2 regions of the Streptomyces sp. M2CJ-2 genome follow, and region 2 is predicted to be linked to the other one. Evidence: riboswitches for the same ligand, from Rfam matches in the RefSeq annotation. Region 2 holds a riboswitch; the other holds the start of a gene.
The links. A riboswitch is a leader RNA that binds a small molecule or an ion and turns the genes downstream of it on or off. The one in region 2 is predicted to bind thiamine pyrophosphate.
Positions count from the first base shown of each region.

Region 1 (7,816 bases), on a different contig from region 2:
GGTGCTTGTAGAGCACGATCGCGGGGGAGTCGCCGTCGTGCGGCTTCTCACCGGTCAGCATCTCGTACAGCAGGATGCCGCACGCGTACACGTCCACGCGGGGGTCGGCGCTGCCGCTCTCGATCTGCTCCGGCGCCAGGTACGCGACCGTGCCCAGCACGGTGCCGGTGGTGTTCGTCACCGTGTCCACGGCCCGGACCAGCCCGAAGTCGGCGACCTTGACCCGGCCGTCGTCCCCGATCAGCACGTTCTCCGGCTTCATGTCCCGGTGCACGAACCCGGCCCGGTGCGCGGCGCCGAGCGCGGCCAGCGTCGGCTCCAGGATGTCCAGCGCGGCCCGCGGCTGCAGCGCACCGCGCTCGCGCAGCACGTCACGCAGGGTGCAGCCGGCGATGTACTCCATCGCCAGGTAGACGTACGCGCCGTCGGTGCCCTGGTCGAAGACCTGGACCACGTTCGGGTGGGCCAACCGGGCGACCGACTTCGCCTCGCGGATGAACCGCTCGACGAAGGAGCCGTCGGCGGCGAGCGCCGGGTGCATCACCTTGAGCGCGAGCACGCGGTCCAGTCGGGTGTCCACGGCCCGGTAGACCGTGGCCATCCCGCCGACCGCGATACGCGCCTCGACGCGGTACCGGCCGTCGAGCAGCTGCCCGACCAGAGGGTCCTGAAGGGTCGTGTCCACGCTGGGAGTCTACGAGGAGCCGCCGACGGCACCGACCGGATCGGTCCGGAACGGCCCCGGATCGGGGCACGACTGCAGCCGACCTGTGACGCACCCCACGAAGGGGCCCCCGCGGCCGCCGACGGTGCCCGGTCCCCACGAGGAGCCCCCGTCTCCCGACCGACCGGAAACGGGTGGTGCGCGGGTGGGAGACCCCCTCAGAACGCCGGCCGCTCCGGATCCAGCACGGCAAGCCCCTCCGCGGGAGAGGACGCCTCGGCGAAGTGCCGCCGCGGAATCCGCCCCGCCCGCCGGGCCAGCCGCCCCGCCTCGACCGCGCTCCGCATGGCGGCGGCCATCAGCACCGGCTCCTGCGCCCGCGTCACCGCCGAGGCGAGCATCACCCCCGCGCACCCCAGCTCCATCGCCAGCGCCGCGTCCGACGCCGTACCGGCACCCGCGTCCAGGATCACCGGCACCCGCGCGTGCTGCGTGATCAGCTCGAAGTTGTGCGGGTTGCGGATACCGAGCCCCGAACCGATCGGCGAACCGAGCGGCATGACCGCCGCACAGCCGACGTCCTCCAGCTTCCGCGCCAGCACCGGATCGTCGTTGGTGTACGGCAGCACCGTGAACCCGTCGTCGACCAGGGTCTCGGCCGCCTCCAGCAGTTCGACGGGGTCCGGCAGCAGGGTGCGCTCGTCGGCGATGACCTCCAGCTTGACCAGGTCGGTGCCGAGCGCCTCCCGGGCGAGGCGGGCGGTGAGCACCGCCTCCCCGGCGGTGAAGCAGCCGGCCGTGTTCGGCAGCACCCGGATGCCCAGCCTGTCCAGCACCGAGAGCACCGAGCCGTGCACCGAGGGGTTCACCCGCCGCATCGCGACGGTCGTCAGCTCGGTCCCGGACGCCACCAGCGCCCGCTCCAGCACCTCGAGGCTGGGCGCCCCGCCGGTGCCCATGATCAGACGGGACGTCAAGGACGTACCGCCGAGGACGAACGGATCGTCGGCCATGGTCAGCCTCCCTGCACGGCGGTCAGGACTTCCACCCGGTCCCCCTCGGCGAGGGGCGTGAGCGGCCACTGCGCGCGCGGGACGACCGTTTCGTTGAGGGCGGCGGCCACCCCGGAGTGCGCCTCGGTGAGCGTGCCGACCAGCGCGTCGAGCGCCGTGCCGGGAGCCACCTCGCGCGGCTCCCCGTTGACCGAGACCATGACCGGGGCGTGCGCGGGAGTGTGCGTCGACATGTCCACAGGAGTGTTCATACGGGCTGCTCCGTGAGTGCGGCGGCGGTCGCGGTGAACCGCCGGGGGCTGAAGGGGCGGGCCTCCGCCGGGAGTTCACCGGTGGCCAGGAACTCCGCCAGGGCGTCGCCGGTGACCGGAGTGAGCAGCACACCGTTGCGGTGGTGCCCGGTCGCCAGGACCAGCCCCGCGAGCCCGGACGGGCCGAGCAGGGGCGCGTTGTCGGGGGTGCCGGGGCGCAGCCCGGCCCGGGTCTCGGTGAGCGGCAGCTCGGTGATGCCGGGGACCAGTTCGTGGGCGTCGCGCAGCAGCTCGTACACCCCGCCCGCGGTGACGGTCGTGTCCCAGCCCTGCTCCTCGCTGGTCGCCCCGATCACCAGCTCCCCGTTCTCGCGCGGCACCAGGTACACCTGGCCGCCCCGCACCACCGCACGCACCGTCCGGCTCAGGAACGGACCGAACCGGTCGGGCATCGCCAGCCGGAGCACCTGCCCCTTCACGGGACGCACGGGAGGCAGCAGGTCCGCGGGGACGCCCGCGAGCCGCCCGCTGAGGCTGCCGCCGGCCAGCACCACCTGCCCGGCGGCCAGTCCGGTGCCGTCGGCGGTGACCACGCCCGTGGCCCGCTCCCCGGAGACGGTGAGCCGGTCGGCCCACGCGCGGTGCAGGACCACGCCCGCCCGCTCGCAGGCGGTCACCAGCGCCGCCGCCAGCCGCCGGGGGTCGATCTGGTGGTCGCCGTCCACCCGCAGCCCGCCGCGCACACCGGGGGCGAGCATCGGCTCCAGGCGCCGGCACTCCCGCCCCGACAGCCACTGCGCGTCGAGCCCCGACTGCTGTTGCAGGGCGTGCAGTTCGCGCAGATGGGCGCGGTCGTCGGCGTCCAGCGCGACCGCGAGCGTGCCGCACCGGCGGTAGCCGAGGTCGTGGCCGGTGGCCTCGGTGAGTTCGGCCGCGAAGTCGGGGTAGCGGAGCGCGGAGGCGAGGTTCAGACCGAGCAGGGTCTGCTCGCCGTAGTGCAGTTCCGTGACGGCGGCCAGCATCCCGGCGGCCACCTGGGCGGCGCCGCCGCCCGGCTCGGGGTCCAGCACGGTCACAGCCAGCCCGCGCTGCGCGGACCGCCAGGCCGTGACCAGACCGATGACGCCGCCCCCGACGACGAGGACGTCGGGGGAGCGCTGCGAGGTGCGTGTGGGCGGCATGGGCGTCCAGCCCCTCCCTTCGCCGGCATGACCCGGATCAGGTGCATACGGTCGGAGGCCGCCAGCCTCCCTCTCAGCCCGGTGCGTCCGGGCTCCCGCGAGTGTCTTACGTTGGCCACCCTAGCCTCCGGATCAACGAACGTGTAGGGAGCCTTCGCATGGCTGGTTCGCTCGACGGTCTCGTCCTCGCCCCCGTCGCCGACCAGGCGCCGGGCCAGGTCGGCACCCGCACCCGGTTCGCGTACCACGAGCGGGACGGCGGGATCTGGGCCGAGTACGCGGGCGGTGACGTCGTCCGCGGGTACCTGGTGGGCACCCGGGAGGGGGACCGGCTGGACTTCCGGTACGTGCAGCTCAAGCAGGACGGCACCACCTCCTCGGGACACTGCGTGTCGACGGTCGTGGAGCTGCCCGACGGGCGGGTGAGGCTGGAGGAGGCCTGGGAGTGGGAGTCGCAGCCGGGCAGCGGGACCAGCGTCGTGGAGCAGCTCACGGGAGCCGGAGACTGACTGACCGAGGGTCAGGTGTCTATGGTGATCAGGTGAGCGAGCAGACGCAGGAACGGGGACCGTCCGAGCCGCGGCGCGTGGTGGTGACGGGGGCCGGAATGGCCGGCGTGCAGACCGCCGTCGCCCTCCGGGAACAGGGATTCACCGGCACCGTGACGCTGATCGGCGCCGAACCCCACCAGCCGTACGACCGGCCTCCCCTGTCCAAGGCGGTGCTGCTCGGCAAGGCGGAGGGCTCCGCCTTCGACGTCGACTTCGAGGCGCTCGGCATCGAACTGCGGCTCGGCTGCGAGGTGCTCGGGCTGCGCCCCGCCGACCACGAACTGGACACGGAGGCCGGGCCGGTCCCCTACGACGTCCTGGTCGTCGCGACCGGCGCCGAACCGGTCCGGCTGCCGGGCACGGACGGCGTCCCGGGCGTCCATCTGCTGCGCACCCTGGACGACGTCGAACGGCTGCGGCCGGTGCTCGCGGGCCGCCAGGACATCGTGGTCGTCGGCGCCGGCTGGATCGGCGCGGAGTTCGCCACGGCGGCGCGCGAGGCGGGCTGCGCGGTCACCGTCGTGGAGGCGGCCGACCGGCCGCTGGCCGGGGCGCTGCCCGCCGAGGTGGCCGCCCCGATGACCGCCTGGTACGGCGACGCGGGGGTGGTGCTGCGCACCCACGCGCGCGTGGAGCGCGTCGAGCCCGGCGCGGTGGTGCTGGACGACGGCTCGCGACTGTCCGCGGGCGCCGTCGTCGTCGGGATCGGGGCCCGCCCCGCCACCGCCTGGCTGGCCGGCTCGGGGGTCGAGCTCGGCGAGCGCGGTGACGTGGTCGCCGACCCGCACCTGATGACCTCCGTGCCGGACGTGTACGCGGTCGGCGACTGCGCGTCCTTCCCCTCGGGGCGGTACGGCGAACGCCTGCTGGTGCACCACTGGGACAACGCCCTGCAGGGCCCGCGCACGGTCGCGGCGAACATCCTCGGGGCGGCCACCGGCGAACCTCCGGCGGTGTACGACCCGGTGCCGTACTTCTGGTCGGAGCAGTTCGGCCGCTTCGTCCAGTACGCCGGGCACCACGCGGACGCCGACCGGACGGTGTGGCGCGGGGACGCCGACGGGCCGGCCTGGACGGTCTGCTGGCTCCGCGATTCCCGGCTGGTGGCGCTGCTCGCGGTGGGCCGCCCCCGCGACCTGGCCCAGGGGCGCCGGCTGATCGAGGCGGGCACGGTGCTGGACGCGGAGATGCTGGCCGACCCGGCGCGGCCGCTGAAGTCGGCGAAGGGGTGAACCCCGGCCCCCGGAGTCCGTCCGGCCGACACGTCCGTGCACGATGATCCGCCGGACGGACCCCGGGCGGAGGGGCTCGGCTTCCGACTGTCAGTGCCAGATGGCACGCTTGTCCCGTGACCGAGATTGACGCAAAGATCGATGCTCTCGTCCCCGCCTGGCTCACCCTGCCCGACATCGCCGAGATGCTCGGTGTCGAGGTGACGCGCGTCCGGCAGCTGGTCAAGGAGGGCCAGCTCATCGCCGTACGCCGAGGTGAGAACCGCGCACTGCAGGTCCCCGCCGCCTTCATCGACGAGGACAAGGTCGTCAAGGGCCTCTCCGGCACCCTGACGCTCCTGCGGGACGACGGTTTCACGGACGAAGAGATGCTGGAATGGCTCTTCACCCCCGACGAGAGCCTGCCGGGCACGCCCGCGCAGGCGCTGAGTGAGAACCGCGGCACGGAGGTGAAGCGCCGCGCCCAGGCGCTCGCCGTCTGAGCCCGCGACGGAACACCCGGACCCGGGCCCGCACCCGCATCGGGCCGGGGACCCGCATCCGGCTGTGAACCGCCGCCCGGCGCCGCTGTCCCAGGGCGCCGGGCCCGGGCCCGCGGCCCCTCCGTCACCCCGTGCCGGAGTCCGCCGTGGGCCGCGCTCCACCCGGCCCCGGGGTGCCCCGGTCCGGCCGCCACCGACACACGGGGGGACACCCGCATGCCAGTCACCACCGCAGGTACCGCCGCAGGCAGCACCGCGCGTGCCCGGCTCTCCGACGCCCTGGTCTATCTCTGCACCGACGCCCGCAAGCGGCAGGGTGATCTCGCGGAGTTCCTGGACGCGGTCCTGGCCGGCGGCGTCGACGTCGTGCAGCTGAGGGACAAGGGCATGGAGGCCGGCGAGGAGCTGGAGCACCTGGCGGTCCTCGCGGACGCCTGCGCCCGGCACGGCAAGCTGCTCGCGGTGAACGACCGCGCGGACGTCGCCCACGCCGCCGGCGCCGACGTACTGCACCTCGGCCAGGGCGACCTTCCCGTCCCCGCGGCCCGAGCCGTCCTCGGCGAGGACGTCCTGATCGGCCGCTCCACGCACGCCGAGTCCGAGGCAGCCGCGGCGGCCGTGCAGGAGGGCGTGGACTACTTCTGCACCGGCCCCTGCTGGCCCACCCCCACCAAGCCCGGCCGCCACGCCCCCGGCCTCGACCTGGTCCGGTACGCCGCCGCCCTCGGCACCGACCGCCCCTGGTTCGCCATCGGCGGCATCGACCTCGGCAACCTCGACGAGGTGCTGGAGGCCGGCGCCCGCCGGGTCGTCGTCGTACGGGCCATCACCGAGGCGGACGACCCGGGTGCGGCGGCGTCCGAGTTCGCGAAGCGGCTGCGCGCGGCGTCCGGCGTTCGGTGACCGGGTTCGTCTCAGGTTTGTCCAAAGGGTGGACAAGAAAGCCGCCAATCGGGCAAATAACCCCCATTCGGTTGGGGGACCGCCGCCCCCTGGCTAACCTGCCGGTATGGCCCTCGGAACCGCATCGACCAGGACTGACCGCGCACGCACCGTGCGCGACATGCTCGCCGCCGGAAAGACGACGTACTCGTTCGAGTTCTCGGCGCCGAAGACTCCCAAGGGCCAGCGGAACCTCTGGAGTGCGCTGCGCAGGGTCGAGGCGGTCGCCCCGGACTTCGTCTCCGTCACCTACGGTGCCGGAGGCTCCACCCGCGCGGGCACGGTCCACGAGACCGAGCAGATCGTCGCGGACACCACCCTCACCCCCGTCGCCCACCTCACCGCGGTCGACCATTCCGTCGCCGAACTGCGCAACATCATCGGCCAGTACGCCGACGCCGGGATCCGCAACATGCTCGCCGTGCGGGGCGACCCGCCCGGCGACCCGATGGCCGACTGGATCCCGCACCCGCAGGGGCTGACCTACGCCGCCGAACTCGTCCGGCTCATCAAGGAGTCGGGTGACTTCTGCGTCGGTGTCGCCGCCTTCCCGGAGATGCACCCGAGGTCGGCCGAGTGGGACACGGACGTCGCGCACTTCGTCGACAAGTGCCGGGCGGGCGCCGACTACGCGATCACCCAGATGTTCTTCCATCCCGAGTCGTACCTGCGCCTGCGTGACCGAGTCGACGCGGCGGGTTGCGATACACCGGTGATTCCCGAGGTCATGCCGGTGACCAGTGTGAAGATGCTGGAGAGGTTGCCGCAGCTCAGTAACGCGTCGTTCCCGGATGCCCTGAAAGAGCGGATCCTCACAGCGGCGGACGATCCGGCGGCGGTACGCTCCATTGGCATCGAGTTCGCCACGGAGTTCTGCGCGCGGCTGCTGGCCGAAGGAGTGCCCGGACTGCACTTCATCACGCTCAACAACTCCACGGCGACGCTGGAAATCTACGAAAACCTGGGCCTGCACCACCCGCTGCGGGCCTAGACCGGTCGCACCGGTGTACGACACACTGCGTAGCGGCCGCTGGGAGAGGGGCGTACATGGGCTGGACGGTCCTCTACATCGCGTTCGGTGTGGTCGCGTTGTGGCTGCTCGGCGAGGTGTTGCTGCAGTACAAGGCACGCCTGCGCTGGCGGCTGCTCGCCTTCGCCGGCTTCCTGGGCGTCGTGCTCGGTGTGCTGATCCAGACCGTCCTCGTCATCGGACTGGGCGCCGTGGCCTTCGCGATCGGCCAGACCTACGTCACCCTGTCGTTCCGCCGCGGCTTCGCGGCAGGCTGGGCGGTCAACGCCCCGGCGCTGGCCGCCGTCAAGGGCGGCCGGGGTGACCGCGGGCGGCAGGAACCGACCCTGGAGGTCTCCGGCCTGGAGGCCACCGGAGACGGTCACGGGGACGGCCATGGCGGAGGGGACGGCTACGGCGACGAGGCCGCCGACTACCGCACGGCTCAGAACGCCTACGCCGCGGACGACTACGACCGCGACGACGTGTTC
Region 1 covers NZ_JAESIF010000031.1:64,580-72,395, forward strand. The annotation lists gene pknB (Stk1 family PASTA domain-containing Ser/Thr kinase) at 1-685, opposite strand, end outside; gene JL475_RS22580 (thiazole synthase) at 883-1,677, opposite strand; gene thiS (sulfur carrier protein ThiS) at 1,680-1,928, opposite strand; gene thiO (glycine oxidase ThiO) at 1,925-3,109, opposite strand; TPP riboswitch at 3,107-3,218, opposite strand; gene JL475_RS22595 (hypothetical protein) at 3,268-3,618, shown strand; gene JL475_RS22600 (NAD(P)/FAD-dependent oxidoreductase) at 3,651-4,892, shown strand; gene JL475_RS22605 (Rv2175c family DNA-binding protein) at 5,009-5,374, shown strand; gene thiE (thiamine phosphate synthase) at 5,591-6,277, shown strand; gene metF (methylenetetrahydrofolate reductase [NAD(P)H]) at 6,384-7,307, shown strand; gene JL475_RS22620 (hypothetical protein) at 7,364-7,816, shown strand, end outside.
Region 1: it holds a riboswitch for thiamine pyrophosphate, as region 2 does, so the genes downstream of both, thiO (glycine oxidase ThiO) here and thiC (phosphomethylpyrimidine synthase ThiC) in region 2, are expected to answer to the same signal.

Region 2 (7,816 bases):
CCGGGTGTCTCGGCCGCCGTACGGTCGGCCGAGACCACCAGGGCGGCCAGAGCCGTGGTGACCGGCACCGCGGCCACCAGACCGATCGAGCCGACCAGCGTACGCACGATCTCCTCCGCCACCAGCTCGCTGTTGGCGACCGTTCCCACACTGCTCTGTGCGATGGAGAACAACAGCAGCAACGGCAACGCGGCGCCCGCGTAGGCGAGAACGAGAGTGTTGACCACGGAGGCGATGTGATCGCGGCCGATGCGGATGCCCGCGCGGTACAGCCCCCGCCAGCCCATCGACGGGTTGGCCTCATGCAGTTCCCAGACGGACGATGTCTGGGTGACCGTCACATCGTCGAGCACACCGAGCGAGCCGATGATGACACCGGCCAACAGCAGGCCGCTCATGTCGATGTCGGGGTACAGACCGTGGATCAGACCGGTGTTGTCGTCGGTGTTGCCGGTCAGCGCGGCCCAGTCGATGAAGACCGAGCCCAGAATGCCGATCAGCAGCAGTGAGACCAGAGTGCCGAGCACCGCCACGGATGTGCGCGCCGACAGTCCGTGACAGAGATACAGGGCCTGCAACATGATGGCGCTCGCCCCCACCACCGCCACGGCCAATGGGTTCGACCCCTCCAGAATGGCGGGCAGGATGAAGAAGTTCAGCACCAGGAAGCTGACCGCCAGCGCGATCAGTGCCATCGCACCGCGCAGCCGCCCGACGGCCACGACGGCGACCGCGAAGATGCCGGCGAGCAGGGCCATGGGGAGGCGCCGGTTCACGTCGGTGACCGAGTACTGCAGGTCCTTCGGAGCGGAGGGTTCGTAGGCGACCACGACCTCCTGACCCTCGCTCAGCTGACGGGACTGGTCCGGCTGCACGATTTCGGTGAACGTACGGCCCTGGTCCTTGCCGCTGTCGACCCGGATCGTCGCTCTCTTGCACGTGCCGTCCGCCTGCTGTTGCGCGGAGGAGCCCTCGGCCGTCGAGGTGTCGCCGGTCGGGACGCCTCCGGAAGCGTTGACGGAGGAACAGCTCACCTCGACCACCTTGGTGACCGTGGCCTGCTGCGTCTGCCGGTCGAAACCGACGCCGGTGCGCTCGTGCCCCGGCGCACCGCCCGGCCACAGCACAACGAGGCCGATCAGCACCGCCGCGGTGAACGGGATGAGGACCGCCGCGATGACCTTGCGCAGGTGCTTCGAGACGGGGGCGGCGGGGCCGTGACTGTGGCTGTGCCCGTGTGAGTGGCCGTGCCCGCCGCCGAAGTCCGGGCTGTGATCGTGTCCGTCGCCGCCCGGAGGGGGGCCGCCGTGGCCGCCGCCGCCCGGGCCCCGGTCGGGGTGGTCGCCGTCCGGCTCCGGGCCCCGGCCGTGACCTTGTCCCCGCGCTTGCCCCGTTCCCTGCCTCCGCGGCCCCTGCCCCTGGCTCGGGTGGCCGGTGCCGGGCCCGCGCCCGAACCAGTCTCCGGAACCGGGGCTGTCTCCCTGGCCGTCCCCACGGCCCATGCTGTTGCCGGCTGCGGGCTCTCTGCCACGGCCGCCGCCGTTTCGAGCGCCGGAGCCGAGGGGTGGTTCGGGCGGTGGGTACGGGGGATGTTGCGTCGAGGTCACCGCCCGATCATCGCAAGAACAACGAGGGCCCTCTGGTCACCGCGCCAGAATTGACGCTAGCGTGAGGGCACCTTTTGTACACGCGGGAGCTCGGAGCACCGGGCTGAGAGGGCGCTGACCTCCGTCCCAACGACGTTTCACATGAAACATCACTGCTGTCCGAGTGATGTTCCCCACGGAACGCCGACCGACGGAAACCGCTGCGTCGACCGCTGAACCTGTTACCGGGTAATGCCGGCGTAGGGAGTAGGTCTCATGACCAACAAGGACGCACGCACGCCTGCCTCCACGCAGAACCCGACGGAGACGTCGGAGCAGAAGGAAGCCGGGAAGTCCATCGGCTGGCACAAGGCGTACGTCGAGGGCACGCGCCCCGATCTACGGGTGCCGGTCCGCCAGGTGCACCTCACCAACGGCCAGTCGGTCACGCTGTACGACACATCGGGCCCGTACACCGACCCCCTGGTCGACACCGATGTACGCAGGGGGCTGGCGCCGCTGCGGGAGAACTGGATCATCGCGCGCGGCGACACCGAGGACTACGCGGGCCGTCCCGTCCGCCCCGAGGACGACGGGATCAAGCACACCTCACCGCGCGGCGGCCTGCGCAACCTCGACGCGGTGTTCCCGGGTCGGCCCCGTCAGCCGCGCCGCGGCCGCGCGGGTGAGGCGGTCACGCAGCTGGCGTACGCACGCCGCGGCGAGATCACGCCCGAGATGGAGTACGTGGCCCTCCGGGAGAACGTGTCGCCGGAGGTCGTGCGTGAGGAGATCGCGGCAGGCCGCGCGGTGCTGCCCGCCAACGTCAATCATCCGGAGATCGAGCCGATGATCATCGGCAAGCGGTTCCTGGTGAAGGTCAACGCCAACATCGGGAACTCCGCGGTGACCTCCTCCATCGAGGAGGAGGTGGAGAAGATGACCTGGGCGACCCGCTGGGGCGCCGACACCGTCATGGACCTGTCCACCGGCCGCAATATCCACACCACCCGGGAGTGGGTGCTGCGCAACTCCCCCGTCCCCATCGGCACCGTGCCGCTCTACCAGGCGTTGGAGAAGGTCGACGGCAGGGCCGAGGAGCTGACCTGGGAGATCTACAAGGACACGGTCGTCGAGCAGGCCGAGCAGGGTGTGGACTACATGACGGTTCATGCGGGCGTACGGCTGGCGTATGTGCCGCTGACCGCCAACCGCAAGACGGGCATCGTCTCGCGGGGTGGCTCGATCATGGCGGCGTGGTGTCTGGCGCACCACAAGGAGTCGTTCCTGTACGAGAACTTCGAGGAACTCTGCGAGATCCTCGCGACGTACGACGTCACGTACTCGCTCGGCGACGGGCTTCGGCCGGGGTCGATCGCGGACGCCAACGACCAGGCTCAGTTCGCTGAGTTGCGCACACTCGGGGAACTCAACCGGATCGCGAAGCGTTTGAATGTGCAGACCATGATCGAGGGACCGGGACATGTCCCGATGCACAAGATCAAGGAGAACATCGACCTCCAGCAGGAGATCTGCGAGGAGGCCCCGTTCTATACGCTCGGCCCGCTGACGACGGACGTCGCGCCCGCGTACGACCACATCACCTCCGGTATCGGTGCCGCGATGATCGCCTGGTGGGGTACCGCCATGCTCTGTTACGTCACACCCAAGGAGCATCTCGGCCTGCCCAACCGTGATGACGTCAAGACCGGTGTCATCACCTACAAGATCGCCGCCCATGCCGCCGACCTGGCCAAGGGGCATCCGGGTGCGCAGGAGTGGGACGATGCGTTGTCCGACGCGCGCTTCGAGTTCCGTTGGGAGGACCAGTTCAACCTCGCCCTCGACCCGGACACGGCACGGGAGCTCCACGACGAGACCCTTCCGGCGGAGCCCGCCAAGACCGCACACTTCTGCTCGATGTGCGGGCCGAAGTTCTGTTCCATGAAGATCAGCCAGAGCATCACGGAGCGGTTCGGCGGTGCCTCGCCGGAGGGCGCCTCGGCCGAGGAGATCGCCGAGGGGATGCTGCAGAAGTCGAAGGAGTTCGCGGAGGCGGGCAACCGCGTGTACCTGCCGCTGACGGACTGAACCGACTGAACGGGCGAGGGGGCGGGTCGTTCGGGCCCGCCCCTCTCGCCGCCCGTGGGGACGGATCGGCAGACTGTGTGCCATGACAGCGCAATCAATGAGCAAGGGGTCCAACCTTCCCGTCGATGCCCCGGTGGTGCGCGTCGAGCTTGCTCGAACCGCCGGGGCCGGTGTGCCCGACATCGACGCGTCGGCTCTCCTGCTCACGGCGGCCGGACGGGTGCGGGACGACGGCGACTTCGTCTTCTACAACCAGCCGAGGCACGCCTCCAACGCTGTGACACATCTGGGAAAACGGAGCGCCGTCGGCGCCGCGACCGACACGGTCGAGGTCGACCTGAGCCTGCTGGAACCGGACGTCGAGCGGATCGCGCTGTGTGCGTCGTCCGACGGCGGGACCTTCGGCCAGGTCCCGGGGCTGCTGCTCAGGCTGATCGACGCCGGAGCGGGGACCGAGATCGCCCGGTTCGACATGGTGGCTGACACGGAGACCGCGTTCATCGGTGGCGAGCTGTACCGGCGCCAGGGGAAGTGGAAGTTCCGCGCGGTGGGCCAGGGGTACGCCTCCGGGCTCGCGGGGCTGGCCACCGACTTCGGTATCACCGTGGACGACGCTCCCCCGGCGGCTCCCGCCGCCGTGCCTCCGATCGTCGCGTCCCCCGTCACGCCTGCCGCCTCCGCTCCGGTACCTCCTGCTCCGGCTCCTCCGGTTCCGGCCGCTCCGCGCCTCACCAAGGGAGAGGAGCGGCTGCCCGTGGACATGCGCAAGCGGCTGTCGCTGCGCAAGGAGCAGGTGGCCGTCAGTCTGAGCAAGCACGGGGCCGCCGAGATCACCGCGCGCGTCATCCTCGTACTGGACGCCTCGGGCTCCATGGCACCCCAGTACTCCAGGGGAGTCGTGGCGGACGTCGTCGAGCGCATGGCCGCGGTCGCCGCACAGTTGGACGACGACGGTGAGATGCAGGCCTGGACCTTCGCCTCGCATCCGGCACGGCTGCCGGACCTGCGGCTGGGCGAGCTGCCCGACTGGCTCCGGCTGCACGTGCGGGTGGGGGAGATGAGCCTCTTCCGGCGCGGGCGGAAGAAGGGCCTGGACCCGCGCCAGGTCGACATGCGGGAGGTCGGCATCCAGAACGAGGAACAGAAGGTCATCGCCGAGGTCCGCTCGTTCGTCGGGAACAATCCCGCGGCGGCCCCGACGCTCGTGCTGTTCTTCTCCGACGGCGGGGTCTACCGGAATGCCGAGATCGAGCGGGAGCTCCGCGAAGCGGTGGAGGAACCCGTCTTCTGGCAGTTCGTGGGGCTCGGACGGTCGAACTACGGTGTGCTGGAACGATTCGACACGCTGCCCGGACGCCGCGTCGACAACGTCGGGTTCTTCGCCGTCGACGACATCAGCACCGTGCCGGACCCGGAGTTGTACGACCGTCTGCTGTCCGAGTTCCCGCTGTGGATCACAGCTGCGAGCCGGGCGGGCATTCTACGACCAGGGGCATGACCTGACCCGGGCATGACCTGACCTGGGCACCCGGCACACGCTCCCCGTCGGGGAGCCTCTCGAGAGGGCTCCGCCGGTGAGGACGCGCCGACCGACGACTCCGGACTCGGGCCGGTACTTCGGCCGTTCGATTACTCGGGCTGGTGTTCCGGCCCCCCGAAGTCCGGGCTGCTGTAGTCCGGACTCGAGTAGCTCGGCCGCGGGCCGCGGGTCGGGCCTTGGCCGGGGCTGGTGAATCCCGGCCGGTGGTAGCCGAGGTTCGGGATACGGCCGGTCGGTTCGGACGGTGTCGCGTAGCGCAGTGCGGCTGCCGTGCCGGGATCGGTGAGAGCGTCTCGCAGGAACGGCATGATCCCCCGCTCGAGCAGTGCCTCGTGCCAGGCCTCCCTGGCCAGGGCCAACTCCTTGTCGACTTCCAGGTACGGCCCGCTCCGGGCCGAGGGCTTGTTGCGCAGCGCGGTGAGGAGCAGGCCCACGGCGGCGACCAGGATGGCGACCGCGGTCACGGCGCCGAACGTCCAGCCCGTGGTGAGCATGGTCCGGGCGAAGGCCGCGCTGGGGTCGAGCATGCGCAGGAGGTAGCCGACGAGCAGGAATATCGCGGCCGCCGTTCCGGCCAGGACGGGTGCCAGAACGGCGATGACGGCGACCGCACCCGCGCCGGCGGTCTCGGCGACCTCCCCCATGGCGGCGGCGAGCCCCGCTGCGCCGGGTTCCGGCTCGGAGGGGCCCGACTCGCGCACGGCCGGGGTGGCCGACGCCGACGGCCGGCGCAGTTCCTCGCGGACCTTGATGTAGTGCTGGTACTCGGTCGCCGCGGCCGCCGTGATGATCGCGGTGGCATTGAGCGCCATGGTGCGCAGTTGTTCGGAGTTGAGCCGCTGACCGACAGCGGTCAGTTCCGGGCGGTGTGGTGCGGAGCGCAGCACCTCATCGAGAATCCGCTCGTATTCCTGGCGGTCCTCGGTCAAAAGGTGCTGCGGAACGCTGTTCATGTGCATCCCCCGATGCTCCGTAGGGCTTGTGGCTCGGCATGCTGACGAGCCGTTGGGCAGAAACGGAGGGGAGCCTGCTACGGATAATCCGATGGTAGAGCGCTGACGGTGCGCCGTGACAGGGGGTTTACCGAAATTGGCCGCTGCCCGGTGCGGTCCCGGGCCGGTGACGCTCGGCCCGGTGCCCGTTCACTTGGCGAGTGGCAGCTTCTGGACCAGCAGTTTTCCGGCCATCGTCACGCCGCCGTCCATCGCGATGGCCAGTCCCTCGGCGTAGACGTGCGGACCCTCGACGACGGGACCGCTGTCGTCCCCGCCGTCCTCGGAGCCGACTTCGCCCAGCAGGTACGGAATGGGGCTGTGGCCGTGAACGACCCGGGTGCCACCGTACGTATTCAGCAGGGAGCGCACCGCTTCGGCGCCGCCCTCGTCACGGAAGGAGAACCGCTTGGTGAACTTGCGGAACAGGTCCCAGACCTCGTCGGCGTCGTTGCGGGTGATCGTCTCGCGGACGGTGTCGTTGACCTCTTCGATGGAGCGGCCGTAGTCGAGGTAGGCGGTGGTGTCGGAATGCAGCAGGAGATGGTCGTCGACGGTCTCGACGGCGTCCAGGCGGGCCATCCACTGCAGGTGGTGGTCCTGGAGCCGGTCCATGTCGGCTTTCTGTCCGCCGTTGAGGAGCCAGGCCGCCTGGAAGGTGGCGGTGCCCGCACCGGAGTTGACGGGGGTGTCGCCGAACCGCTTGGCGCCGAGCAGCAGCAGTTCGTGGTTGCCCATCAGGGCCTTGCAGTAGCCGCCGGCCGCGGCGGCCTCGGCGGACAGCCGCATCACGAGATCGATGACGCCGATGCCGTCCGGTCCCCGGTCGGTGAAGTCGCCGAGGAACCACAGCCGTGCGGGGCCGGCGCACCACTGGCCCGCGGAGTCGATGAGGCCCTGCTCCTGGAGGGCGGTGACCAACTCGTCGAGGTACCCGTGGACGTCACCGACCACGTACAGCGGGCCGGGCCCGGTGGGGGGCTGTGGGGCGGAGACGGAGGCGGGGTCGACGATCACCTGCACAGTGTCACCCCGATTGATGACCGGGAGGTCCCGACGCGTGGGTGTGTATCCCTCCGGCAGGCTCTCCGAGGTCGGCGGGGCCGCCGCGTCACCGGGGTGCATGCTGTGGGCGTACGGACCGGTCTCGTGGATGTACGCGGGCACCCGGAAGTCGCGCACCGTCGGTGTGCGCTCCACCCCGGGTCCCTGACCGGCCCCCTGAGTCATCGACCCCTCCACCATCAAGCCGCAACTGCACCGCGTCGGACTGCCTGGTCGCAGCGGCCCGCGGTGTCGTGGGCCCATCATAGGAACGCGGATCGTGCCATGTGATGACCCAGGGGTGGTGAATCGGAGCAAGACGCCGACTCGCCGCGCCTTTCGCCCCATTTGTACAGATCTTCGCCCGCAGTGAGGCCACCCGTCCGCGCCGACTCCTCCTGGGATCGCGTACGTCCGTATTCGGGCAGCGGGCCCACTCCCGTGAGCGGCGGCTCCCGGAGGGGGAGCCGCGGCTTCACTCCTCCGGGAGCCGGGCCCGGTCGCCCTTTCCGAGGACCCGCGGTTTTTCTGCCGGTCAGGCCGGCGACCGCGGCGGGCTGACC
Region 2 covers NZ_JAESIF010000002.1:239,621-247,436, forward strand. The annotation lists gene JL475_RS03530 (YibE/F family protein) at 1-1,502, opposite strand, end outside; TPP riboswitch at 1,680-1,870, shown strand; gene thiC (phosphomethylpyrimidine synthase ThiC) at 1,863-3,677, shown strand; gene JL475_RS03540 (VWA domain-containing protein) at 3,760-5,175, shown strand; gene JL475_RS03545 (hypothetical protein) at 5,307-6,176, opposite strand; gene JL475_RS03550 (metallophosphoesterase) at 6,360-7,454, opposite strand; gene JL475_RS03555 (LacI family DNA-binding transcriptional regulator) at 7,789-7,816, opposite strand, start outside.